DNA from 4 places in the Lysinibacillus sp. genome. Region 2 is predicted to be linked to each of the others. Evidence: riboswitches for the same ligand, from Rfam matches in the RefSeq annotation. Region 2 holds a riboswitch; each other region holds the start of a gene.

Region 1 (3,155 bases), on a different contig from region 2:
AAATACAGAGCATATTTCGAAGGCGGCTCAACAGTTAAATATTGCACAGCCATCCTTAAGTTTGACTATAAAACGTCTGGAGGATGAACTAGGCACAAAATTATTTCATAGAAAAGGAAGAAATATTGAATTAAGTGCTGCAGGACAGATTATGCTCAAGCATGTTAATAAGGTATTTATCGAACTAGAAAATGCAAAAATGGATATTCAATCACTTGATGAAATCAATGCTCGTACAGTTAAAATAGCCATATCAAATACCCGATTTCTCGTTGGACTAATTAGTCAATATATTAATGATTTTCCTCATGCCAAAATTCAACAGGGAATTGAGACAAGGGATGATATACGTATAAATTTAAAGAAAGGGGATATTGATCTGGGCATAGCTGGCCCTCCAATCATTGATGAAGAAATTGAAACCTGTGTGCTTGTGGCAGAGGATGTAGTACTTGTGTTGCCTTCTAATCACCCATTGGCTGGTCAATCAGAGGTTTCTCTAGCTAAGTTTGCAAATGAATCCTTTATTTCCTTAGCCAACAATGCAGAATATAGCCGTTTTACAACGTCACTTTGTGAAAGAGCGGGATTTATGCCTATCAAAAACTATGAAGTAGATTCAACCCTCCTGGCAGAAATTATCCAGCTGGAACAGGGTGTAGCCTTGTTGCCCATATCGGTTTGTAGAAAGTTCAATTTACATTATGTAAAAATAGCTAATATGCATCCAACGTATACAGTAGGTCTGTCCTGGGTAAAAAATTCCATCTCGTCAGCTGCCGTTCAACAGTTACGGGACTTTATTATTACTTACTTTAAAGAAAATAATGAGCACTACAAAATTTAATACCTTTGAAACGGGTTCCTGAAATGCTCGAAAAAACATAAAAATTCCCTAAAATTTTGTTGGAAAATATTTTAACTTGTTCATTGCCTCAACTTAGCGTAGTATTATAACGAATCAAAACTAAGTAAGTTAGTAAGATTCACTTTCACAATAAAACCAGGCGTTCTTCTTAGAAGAGCACCTGGTTTTTTGTTAGTTGCACAATAAGCGACCTGGGATTATATTCTATTATTTAGCAGGCAAATACCCGCGGAGCAAGGCTGAATACCCGCGGAGCAAGGCTGAATACCCGCGGAGCAAGGTGAAATACCCGCGGAGCAAGGCTGAATACCCGCGAAGCAAGGTTGAATACCCGCGAAGCAAGGCGAAATACCCGCGGAGCAAGGCTGAATACCCGCGGAGTAAGGTGAAATACCCGCGAAGCAGGATGAATACCCGAGGAGCAAGATGGAATATCCGCTATCGGCGTTATTCAGTAATACACAAAATCAGCTACAATAAGCAGATTTCTTCTAAGATTAATCGGAAAATCTATGTACGTATAGAAGTTAAAGAAAAAACTTGTTGCAAATATTAATTTTTTATTTTAATCTTTTAATATTGTGTCAAAAAAATAATATTTTTTCTTCTTATCAAGAGAGATGGAGGGACTGGCCCGATGAAATCTCGGCAGCGGAACTTAGTCATTAAGTTACTGTGCCAAATCCAGCAAGAAATGACTTGATAGATAAGAGGTGTATTTTCAATATAAGGCCTCTTCTTGTTCATTCAAGATGAGGCCTTTTTTTATGGAAAAAGGCTGATTTTAATTTTTTTGGAGGTAAAACAGTGAAGAAAGAGAATCCATGGGCGCTGATCCCATTTGTTGTTTTTATGATATTATTTATTGGTTCTGGGGTTATTACAGGTGATTTTTATGCCTTTCCTGTCATTGTTGCTATCACCATTGCAGGTGCTGTGGCTCTAGCCATGAATCGAAAAGAATCGTTTACGAAAAAAGTTGATATTTTTTGTCAAGGTGCAGGGAATTTAAATGTCATGATGATGGTTATTATTTTTCTCTTGGCTGGGGCCTTTTCAGAGGTTGCAAAAGGTATGGGGGCAGTAGATTCCACTGTTAACTTTGCTTTATCGGTCGTTCCGCAAAACTTACTGGTTGTGGGCTTGTTCATCATTGCCTGTTTTATTTCCCTCTCAATGGGTACATCCGTGGGAACGATTGTTGCATTAGCTCCAATAGGCGTTGGAATAAGTGATCTTACAGACCTTTCTATTGCTTTAGTGATGGCGGCTGTTGTTGGTGGCTCAATGTTTGGTGATAATTTATCCTTTATTTCAGATACAACCATTACTGCCGTACGTTCACAAGGCGCACAAATGAAGGATAAGTTTAAGGTTAATTTTTGGATTGTATTGCCAGCAGCGATTGTAACGAGCATTATTTTAGCAATCATTTCAATGGGTGAAACAGCACAAGTGGCGCATGTAAGCTATAATTGGGTTAAAATTGTACCATATGTTTTAGTGATCATTTTAGCGTTATCTGGGATGAATGTTTTCCTTGTGCTGGCACTAGGGATTGTCCTTGCAGGTGCTGTTGGCTTAGTAGATGGTAGCTATCACTTGATGAGCCTTCTGCAAACGATTGGAGAAGGCATGTCCGGTATGTATGAAATCGCCTTTCTTGCCATATTAATAGCTGGAATGGTAGAGGTTATTAAGTTTAACGGAGGCATTGACTTTTTGCTGCACCTTGCGACAAGTAGAATTAAATCGAAAAAGGGTGCTGAATTCGGCATTGCTAGCCTTGTGGGTTTAACGAATTTATCTACTGCTAATAATACAATTGCGATATTAATTGCTGGGCCACTTGCTAAAAATATTGCTGAACAATATGACATTGAGCCAAGAAAATCCGCAAGTATATTAGATATTTTCTCCTGTACAGTCCAAGGGCTTCTGCCGTATGGGGCTCAATTCCTTGCTGCCGCAAGCGTGGCCAAAATATCACCAGTAAGTATGCTGCAATACTCGATCTATCCCATTCTTATTGGTATTTGCGGAATGATAGCTATTTCTATCGGATACCCTTCAAAAAAGAAAGCCTAAAGCTCAAATAAGACCAGCAAAGCAAAATTTTAGCTTAGCTGGTCTTTTTCATCTCTTAAAGTAATGGTTTAGATTTAGAAGGATTACTTTCTTGCCTGTATTAGTGTAAACCAGTTGTTTCCGTTTAATGTTCCAGAAACGTTGTATACTGGCTGATAGAAACCTTTTGTGTCATACATATACGTTAGCTCGATTAATT
Region 2 (3,155 bases):
TTCGGCAGAAAAATTAGCGACCTTTGCGCAAAATTTAAAAGTATAGACGGTTAGTATTTACTACAATGTATTAGGCGTAATTAACACTATAGTACCTATTAATATATATGTTGGCTAGAGCTATCTCCTAAAGGGATAGTTCTATTTTTGCTAAATTTGTAAAGGGTTGAATGCAATTTTCAATGAAAATAGGTTTATACTGTAGAAAGAACTAATAATAGGGGCGGTTTATATGAAAACAGTTGTTGTATTAGGTGGCGGAATTACAGGATTATGCACAATGCATTACTTACAACGTCAAGTGAAGGAGAATAATCTAGATGTTCGTCTAGTACTTGTAGAGAAAAATACATATCTAGGTGGTAAGTTACATTCGGCATATGAAGAAGGATTTATTATGGAAACAGGTGCTGATTCTATTGTCGCTCGCCATAAAGGTGTTATGGAGCTAGTGCAGGAGCTTGATTTTGAAGATAATCTAGTTTATAACGAAACCGGCATTTCTTATATTTACACAAATAATGAACTACATGCTATTCCAGCTGATTCTACATTTGGTATTCCAATGAGCTTGGCATCCTTAGAGGAAAGCACATTAATATCAGAGCAAGGAAAGCAGGAAGCATTAAAGGATTTGACATTACCAAACAAAGGCTTTACAAAGGAAAGTTCAATTGGCGAGTTCTTAACCTACTATTTAGGAGAGGAACTAGTAAAAAACCAAATTGCACCAGTTCTAGCAGGTGTGTATTCAGGTGATTTACATCAGCTTTCAATTGCTTCTACTTTACCGTATTTAATTGATTATAAGAATGATTATGGAAGTATCATTAAAGGTTTTGATGCGAACCGTGAGCAATTTGTTAAAGCTGCCAATAAAAAATTTATATCATTTAAAAATGGTTTAACTTCTTTAATCGATCGACTTGAGCAAACATTAACCAATGTTGAAATTATCAAGGGTGTCGCTACTTTACATGTTCAAAAACAGGAAGACCGCTATACAATTTCATTAGCAAATGGTGAAAATATCGGAGCAGATTATGTTGTGCTTGCACTACCGAATGAAGCTGTTCAAAGCCTCATGAAGGATGAATCATTAAACCGTTATTTTAATCAATTTACTACTGCGTCAGCCATTACCATATACTTAGGCTTCGATGTACCAGACGCGAAATTGCCAGCAGATGGAACGGGCTATATTGTCTCTCATAATTCTAACGTTACTTGTAATGCAGCAACTTGGACAAGTCGTAAATGGAAGCATACATCGAGAGACAATAAATTACTTGTACGACTCTTCTATAAGAGTATTAACCCAGCGTATGAACAACTACGTACCATGACTGATGAAGAATTGGTAACCGTTGCTTTAGAGGATGTTCGAAAGAGCTTGGGAATAGAAGAGGATCCAACCGTAGTAAATGTAACAAAATGGATTGATCAAATGCCTAAATACGACTTAGCTCACAGAGAAGCGTTACAAGGGTTGCTTCAGGAACTGAACAAAAACTATCCAAATTTAGCTATAGCAGGCTGTTCATATTTTGGTGTAGGTATCGGAGCTTGCATTCAAAATGGGAAAAAAATTGGTGAGGAGCTTGCAGAGGAACTATCCAGTTTCTAAGATTTTAAGTTAAAAATTACTTTGTTACGTGAAATACTCTTGACTCATTCGTCAGTAAACGATATGATTCTTTTAATTATTTAAAAAATTCATACTTAATTCTTATCAAGAGAAGCAGAGGGACTGGCCCATTGAAGCTTCAGCAACCAACTTATTGTCAGGTGCTAAATCCAGAAGACCGTTGAGTCGAAGATGAGAAGGAACAACAATGCTGAATCGTTAAAGCCTTCTTTTTTATGAAAGAAGGCTTTTTATTATACAGAGACATAGGAAGAGAGGCTAGTTTTATGGGATTGCTTGAGAAGTTAAACACGCATGTATTGACGGCGGATGGTGCAATAGGCACAGTTCTTTATGGCTATGGATTGGAATATTGCCATGAGGAAATGAATGTGCAGAGACCAGAGTTAATTGAAAAGATTCATAGAGAATATATTGCGGCTGGTGCTGACATCATTCAAACGAATACGTACGGTGCAAATGCCATCAAATTAGCTCGCTATGGATTAGAATCACGCGTTCAACAATTTAATGAAGCAGCTATTACAATTGCTAAGCGAGCAGCTGCAGATGGAGGTCAATTTGTTTTAGGGACAATAGGAGGTATTCGTGGTATCCGAAAAAGTGATGCAACACTAGAGGAAATATTAGCGACTGTAGAGGAACAAGCAAGTGTTTTACTTGCAGGAAATCCAGATGGCCTCTTACTTGAAACCTATTATGATTTTGAAGAATTAACTGCAACATTAAAAATGTTACGTGCAAAAACAATGTTACCACTTATTGCACAAGTATCTATGCATGAGCCTGGTGTTTTACAAAATGGAATGTCTTTAAATAATGCTTTGCATGAGCTAGAAACACTTGGTGCAGATATCGTTGGTGTCAATTGCCGGCTAGGCCCACATCATACAATACAAGCATTTGAAGGCGTAGAACTTCCTGAAAAGGCATTTATGTCAGCTTATCCGAACGCTTCACTTCTTGACTTAGAAGATGGGCGTGTCGTTTATGAATCGGAGGCTGATTATTTTGGTCGAGCAGCAGTAGAACTACGTGATCAAGGGGTACGCTTGATTGGGGGCTGCTGTGGTACGACACCAAAGCATATAGCGGCAGCAAAAAAATATTTAGAGGAGTTATCACCCGTTCATGAAAAGCATGCGAAACCTGAAAAGATTGAGATCGTTCGAGAAGCAGAGCCTCCTAAGTATGAGCCTCTTCATGAAAAAGTAAAACGTGAACGATCTGTCATTGTAGAACTGGATACACCTAGACATTTAGAAATTGATGGATTCCTTGTAGGAGCAAAACAATTGTATGATGCTGGCGCAGATGTAGTCATGATGGCAGACAATTCTCTAGCCTCTCCTCGTATTAGCAATATTGCAATGGGAGCATTGTTGAAGAATACACATGGCGTACGTCCTCTAACACATATTACATGTCGAGATCGTAATTTAATCGGTCTGCAATCACATTTAATGGGATTAAATGCTTTAGGAATTCATGATGTCTTAGCTGTTAC
Region 3 (3,155 bases), on a different contig from region 2:
GCGCTGGCAATCAAATTTTTCGTCGATAAGTATGAAATTAGAAAAGCTAGAGGAAAATGTTCAGGAAGTGGAGCATAAAGTCGTGATGCTAAAGGGCAAGGAGTCCATCCTCAATTACTGTCAGTCACTTTTAAGAAAAGCAAAGAAAAAAGTGATTCTGTCGATGTGGGAAGATATGTACGATGCGCTACGACAAGACCTTCAAGAAGTGTCACAGCGTATTCCTGTGCATGGCATTACACTGTATGTAGAGGAACATTTAGCGACTATTGACCGCCATAGGGCCACACACTATACGAAAAAAACGTCTACTCCACATTGGTTTATTTTATCGGTAGATGGTCAGGAAATGATTTATGGTCACTCGCCTTCCGCGCAAGAAACGGCCTTCATCACTAATGACCCTGTCCATATCTATTTGTTAGAGGATTATATTTGGCATGATGTCCTTATCAATAGACTAGTAAAACGCGATGATCAGGAGCTTGAGGATTGGATTGCGAAAGAGCGAAAAGGTTTTTTCTTAGAATAAAGATGAGAAAAGGGGAGCATTCTGAATAAATTAGTGTTGCTAGGTTTAGGGTGTCTACTAATGTTAGCAGCGTGTAATGCTACGCCACCTACCACTACACTCAGCATTCGTGAACTACCTATCGTACCAGAACATATTCAGAAAAACATCGTTTCTCAGGACAATATTCAATTATTGTATGAAATGACGCGACGTATTATCTCGTCTATTATTCAAAGGGGAATGTACTAGCAAGTATGGAAGTAGAGGAAAATAGACTTATCATTCATCTTAATGAAGGCAGCGAGCAACGAAAAGAGGCCCAACCATATGTTTTTAAAATATCGAAAAGCCCTGAACAGAACCTTATTGAGGTCTTCATCAACAAGCAAAACACACCCATCGATCGTATGACCATCCTGTGAAAAAAGAAACCGAAATCTCACTTTGATGAGATTTCGGCTTTTTGTAATTTGTCTTAATAAAAGACTTTATCAACATTGTATTTGGAGCGGAACGTATTAATGGCATATGTTTCGTAAATTTCACGTTCCATTGGATCTTCTACTTCATAGACTTCAATTTTGAACACTTCATCACGGTGGTTTTTCATCGGTGATACATTATCCTCAAAGTGCTTTTTAATACGTTGACGGATTTTACGAGCTTTCCCAACGAATAATAGCTCATTCTTGTCATTATAGAATAAGAAAATGCCGCCTTTATCACGTGTGATTTTATGGAAATCAATAAAGCCAAAATAAGGTGTGATTGGCACATCACCTGGTTTTACTTCTTGTTCACGTTGACGGATAACTACATCTGGTTTTGGAAATTCAATTTTAATCAAACTATTCACGTTCCTCTCTCTTACTAAAGCTATATGGTAACATAAATACGGCATGTTTACCATAAATTTTAAATATCGAAAAGCCACTAACAGCAAGCTTAGTGTACTTCAAATGGACAAAGAACATGCATAGCGAATCACAAAATATTCTATGAATTATTGATATTCTAACTAGTTCATGTTACAATTCAAGGTAATTAAATAATCTTATCAAGAGAAGCTGAGGGATATGGCCCTATGACGCTTCAGCAACCTCTAACATGTGTTAGAAAGGTGCTAATTCCAACAAAGGATATTCCTTTGAGAGATAAGAGTGGACGTGAAAAAAATCCTTCTCATTCTATCTCGTATGGAATGAGGGGGATTTTTTAATTTTTAGAAAAAGAGAGCGAAAACAGAGAGGGGAACGCAAGATGCCAATTAATATTCCGAAAAATTTACCAGCTGGAGAACATTTACGTGAGGAAAAAATCTTCGTGATGGAAGAGGATCGTGCGAAAACACAGCAAATTCGTCCGTTAAATATATTAATTTTAAATTTAATGCCGGAAAAAGAAAAAACAGAACTCCAATTATTACGGTTATTAGGGAATACACCGTTACAGGTCAATATTACGTTTTTAAACACTGCCACACATGAATCAAAAAATGTTAGTAAATCTCATTTACAGCTATTTTATACGACATTCAACCAAATTCGTCATCGACGCTATGATGGCATGATTATTACAGGGGCGCCAGTAGAAAAATTGGCTTTTGAAGAGGTCAACTATTGGCAAGAAATTTCAGAAATTATGGATTGGTCCAAAGAGAATGTGACATCCGTATTACATATTTGTTGGGGAGCACAGGCTGCTTTGTATCACCACTATGGAATTGGAAAGGTAGAGCTTTCAGCTAAATGTTCTGGTGTCTATTCCCATGTCATTACCGATTTAACGGTAGATTTAGTGCGGGGCTTTAGTGATTTATTTACCGCTCCTCATTCTCGCCATACGTCTGTGTCAATTGACGATGTACGCAATCATCCAGATTTACGCTTATTATCTTATTCGGAGGATGCAGGGGTATTTATCGTACAATCAAAAGATAATAAAAACATTATGATTACAGGTCACCTGGAATATGATGCCACAACACTAGCCGATGAATACAGTCGTGATGTGGCTAAGGGCCTTGATATCGCCGTTCCCGTAAACTACTTTCCAAACGATGATCCAACTAAAGAGCCTATTAATACATGGCGTGCCCACACCCATTTATTATTCTCGAACTGGTTGAACTATTATGTATACCAAGAAACACCATATGAATGGGATTTTGTTGACGAAATTGAGTATCATATTTGATTCAAATAAAAAGTCTAATTTCTTGCTAATTTAAAAGAAATTAGACTTTTTGATTGTCATTGCTTGTTTCTGCTTTGGGCATTTCGCTCGTTTCAGCTTTCGCTTTGCGATTGCGAATAATCGCCACAATTAGTAAAAGGATCGGTAATAGAATGGTGATGAAAAAAGAAAAGATTGGCCAAATTTCATTATTATATTTGTTCGAATGGACAATGTTTGGGTGAACTATTTGAGAAAGCCCAATAACAATTAGCCCCATCGGTATAATGAGAGGCCGATGATCCTTGATTTTTAAAATCTGGGCAAGGCCGACAACGGTCGTATAGAAATACATAAAAGTTCGAATATAAATGGATGAGATCCACATAAAGGCCATTATAATCTCAATCCGCTGCAAAAAATTCCCTATCGATATTCTTTGTGCTAAGGCATAGCTTGGAAAGGT
Region 4 (3,155 bases), on a different contig from region 2:
CTCCGATGGATGTTTCTAATTTTTGAAGCGAACTCGAAAAAATATGCTTTCAATTACCTAGAGGTGTAATTGAATCTTGTTTTTATAGGAGAAGTATGGCACACTGAAAGTGAATATATTACATATTTATGGAGGGGTTTATTGCATGAGCACACCTAAAGACTTACGATACTCTGAAGAACATGAATGGGTAAAAGTAGAAGATGGAAAAGTACGTATTGGTATTACTCACTTCGCACAATCTGAATTAGGAGATATCGTTTTCGTTGAGCTTCCACAGGTTGGCGACGAAATCAAAACAGATGATCCATTCGGTAGCGTAGAATCAGTTAAAACTGTTTCTGAATTATATGCACCAATCTCAGGTACTGTAGTTGAAGTCAATGCAGATTTAGAAGATAGCCCAGAATTCGTTAATGAATCACCATATGAAAAAGCATGGATGATCGTTGTTGAGCCTGCTGATGCATCTGAAGTTGAAAAACTTATGACAGCAGAGCAATACGAAGAAATGATCGCTGAATAAGACAAGCTATAATCGAAAAACGTCGGAAACTACCGGCGTTTTTTGTTATATAATGACTTATAAGTGGGGATGTCTAATTGGAGGTGGCGTAATGTTCGAGGGAAAATGCTTGATCGTAGAAGGACGCTCAGATAAGCTACAAATTGAGCCTATTTTAAATGAGAATGTTACAATACTTTGTACGAATGGTACAATTGGTGTGCATCAATTAGAAGAGCTACTCGATCCTTATGAGGGCTGTGAGCTTTTCACTTTTTTTGATGCAGATACGTCTGGCGATAAGCTACGTGCATTAATGGACAGACATTATCCAGAGGCTGAGCATTTACGTACAATGCCAACATATAAGGAAGTAGAGACAACACCAAGAAAAGTGTTAGCGATGATTTTATTGCGCGCTCATTTCTCAATCCATAATGAATATATTTTGTAAGGTTGCGTGAAATCAATGGAAGAATGGTCAAAAGAGCAGTGGGAAGCGGCTATACAGTCGGGTGAAAAAGCTGCATTTTATTTATATACACCGATGTGTGGAACATGTGCGGTGGCATCAAAAATGCTGTCAGTTATTGAACAATTGCTGCCACAGCTTCAAATTGGCAAAGCAAATATCAACTTTCTAGAGCAGATTGCTTATGAGCATCAAATTGAAAGTGTCCCATGTTTACTTGTTACTGATGGCGGGAAAGTGACAGATAAAATTTATGCTTTTCAATCTGTACCTTTTTTGTACGAATTGTTAAAAAAATCAATTGACTGAACATTACTAGCGTGGTAAAGTATCAAATATATTACTAAAACATTAAATATATCGAACTCTTATGAAGAGCGGCGGAGGGAAGTGCCCTATGAAGCCCGGCAACCATCACCATGTGAAAAGGTGCCAAATCACCCAAAGATTTTTCTTTGAAAGATGAGAGAACGGTTTAACGTATCATACGTGACCCCTTCTACTTGTCTATGAGTGAAGGGGTTTTTTTATATAAGAAAAGGAGTATTCGCTATGATTCAGCTTCAAAATATTACGAAGAAATACAAAACAGCAAATGGCGAATTAACGGCAGTCAAAGACGTCAACCTTACTATAAATAAAGGTGAAATCTTTGGCATCATCGGCTATAGTGGTGCCGGTAAAAGTACCATGATTCGTTTATTAAATGGATTAGAGAAACCGACAACAGGAACGGTAACAGTAAACAATCTAGAATTTTCATCCATTAAAGGGCAAAAGTTAAGAGCTGCTAGACAAAAGGTAAGTATGATCTTCCAGCATTTCAATTTACTTTGGTCTAGAACAGTTGCTGAAAACATCGCTTTCCCTCTGGAAATTGCAGGTGTTCCAAAAGCTCAACGAGAAGCCCGTGTGAAGGAGTTAATCTCACTTGTAGGTTTAGAAGGACGTGATAAGGCATACCCATCACAGCTTTCAGGTGGTCAAAAGCAGCGAGTTGGGATTGCACGAGCATTAGCTAATAATCCAGAAGTTTTACTATGTGATGAGGCGACATCTGCACTGGATCCTGAAACGACAGATGCTATTCTTGACTTACTAGTTGATATCAATGAACGTTTAGGGTTAACGATCGTATTGATTACCCATGAAATGCACGTTATCCGTAAAATATGTCATCGTGTAGCCGTAATGGAGGCTGGTGAAATTGTAGAGCGTGGTGAGGTGTTGCAAGTTTTCCAAGCACCACAAGCAGCTATTACTAAGAAATTTGTAGCCCAGATTACCGACACAAAAGAAACAAAGGATACAGTGGAACAGATCAAAGCAAACTACCCAACTGGTCAACTTGTCAAGCTGATCTTTGTTGGTGAAAAAACGGAACAGCCCGTCATTTCACATCTTGTTAAAAAATTCGATGTGGAAGTAAGCATTGTTCATGGCAATATTTCGCAAACGAAAAATGGAGCATACGGTACACTTATTGTGCAAATTGATGGTTCTAAGGAAAATGTGGCTGATGCCCTACATTATTTAAATACAGTCGAAGTTCAAACGGAGGTGATCGCAAATGCTAACTAATCTCTTTCCGAACGTAGACTGGGAAAATATGTGGCAAGCTACGTATGAAACATTGTATATGACAGCTATTTCAACATTTGTCACATTTATTCTTGGATTGGTTATTGGTATCTTGCTATTTTTAACAAGTCCTAATCAGTTATGGGCTAATAAAATTGTTAACTTTTTAACGGGGTCACTCGTTAATATATTCCGTTCCATTCCATTTATCGTATTAATTATTTTATTAATTCCATTTACGAAGTTTTTACTTGGGACAATTCGCGGAGCAAATGCGGCTTTACCAGCCTTAATTATCGGTGCAGCTCCATTTTACGCTCGTATGGTTTTAATTGCATTACGCGAAATTGATAAAGGTGTCATTGAAGCAGCTCGTTCAATGGGGGCTAAAACGTCCACAATTATTTGGAAAGTCCTAATCCCTGAATCATTACCAGCTCTGATTTCTGGTATTACCGTAACGGCTGTAGCACTTGTTGGTTATACTGCAATGGCAGGGATTATCGGTGCAGGTGGTCTTGGAAACTTAGCTTTCCTTGATGGCTTCCAACGAAATCGCCAAGATGTGACATTAATGGCAACTATTTTGATCTTAGT

The links. A riboswitch is a leader RNA that binds a small molecule or an ion and turns the genes downstream of it on or off. The one in region 2 is predicted to bind S-adenosylmethionine.
Region 1: another riboswitch for S-adenosylmethionine. It lies ahead of RT445_RS13930 (Na+/H+ antiporter NhaC family protein); the one in region 2 lies ahead of RT445_RS04625 (bifunctional homocysteine S-methyltransferase/methylenetetrahydrofolate reductase).
Region 3: another riboswitch for S-adenosylmethionine. It lies ahead of metA (homoserine O-acetyltransferase MetA); the one in region 2 lies ahead of RT445_RS04625 (bifunctional homocysteine S-methyltransferase/methylenetetrahydrofolate reductase).
Region 4: another riboswitch for S-adenosylmethionine. It lies ahead of RT445_RS16225 (methionine ABC transporter ATP-binding protein); the one in region 2 lies ahead of RT445_RS04625 (bifunctional homocysteine S-methyltransferase/methylenetetrahydrofolate reductase).

The regions. Positions count from the first base shown of each region.
Region 1 covers NZ_DAMDAY010000064.1:3,513-6,667, reverse strand. The annotation lists gene RT445_RS13935 (LysR family transcriptional regulator) at 1-847, shown strand, start outside; SAM riboswitch class I at 1,474-1,581, shown strand; gene RT445_RS13930 (Na+/H+ antiporter NhaC family protein) at 1,721-2,956, shown strand; gene RT445_RS13925 (VanZ family protein) at 3,040-3,155, opposite strand, start outside.
Region 2 covers NZ_DAMDAY010000011.1:16,515-19,669, reverse strand. The annotation lists gene RT445_RS04630 (protoporphyrinogen oxidase) at 233-1,627, shown strand; SAM riboswitch class I at 1,727-1,826, shown strand; gene RT445_RS04625 (bifunctional homocysteine S-methyltransferase/methylenetetrahydrofolate reductase) at 1,915-3,155, shown strand, end outside.
Region 3 covers NZ_DAMDAY010000036.1:22,050-25,204, reverse strand. The annotation lists gene RT445_RS09975 (TrmB family transcriptional regulator) at 1-532, shown strand, start outside; gene RT445_RS09970 (hypothetical protein) at 593-763, shown strand; gene RT445_RS09965 (nucleotide excision repair endonuclease) at 990-1,361, opposite strand; SAM riboswitch class I at 1,566-1,675, shown strand; gene metA (homoserine O-acetyltransferase MetA) at 1,775-2,710, shown strand; partial or broken gene RT445_RS09955 (GerAB/ArcD/ProY family transporter) at 2,751-3,155, opposite strand, start outside.
Region 4 covers NZ_DAMDAY010000083.1:7,889-11,043, reverse strand. The annotation lists gene gcvH (glycine cleavage system protein GcvH) at 146-526, shown strand; gene RT445_RS16235 (toprim domain-containing protein) at 618-959, shown strand; gene RT445_RS16230 (thioredoxin family protein) at 975-1,286, shown strand; SAM riboswitch class I at 1,343-1,446, shown strand; gene RT445_RS16225 (methionine ABC transporter ATP-binding protein) at 1,530-2,558, shown strand; gene RT445_RS16220 (methionine ABC transporter permease) at 2,548-3,155, shown strand, end outside.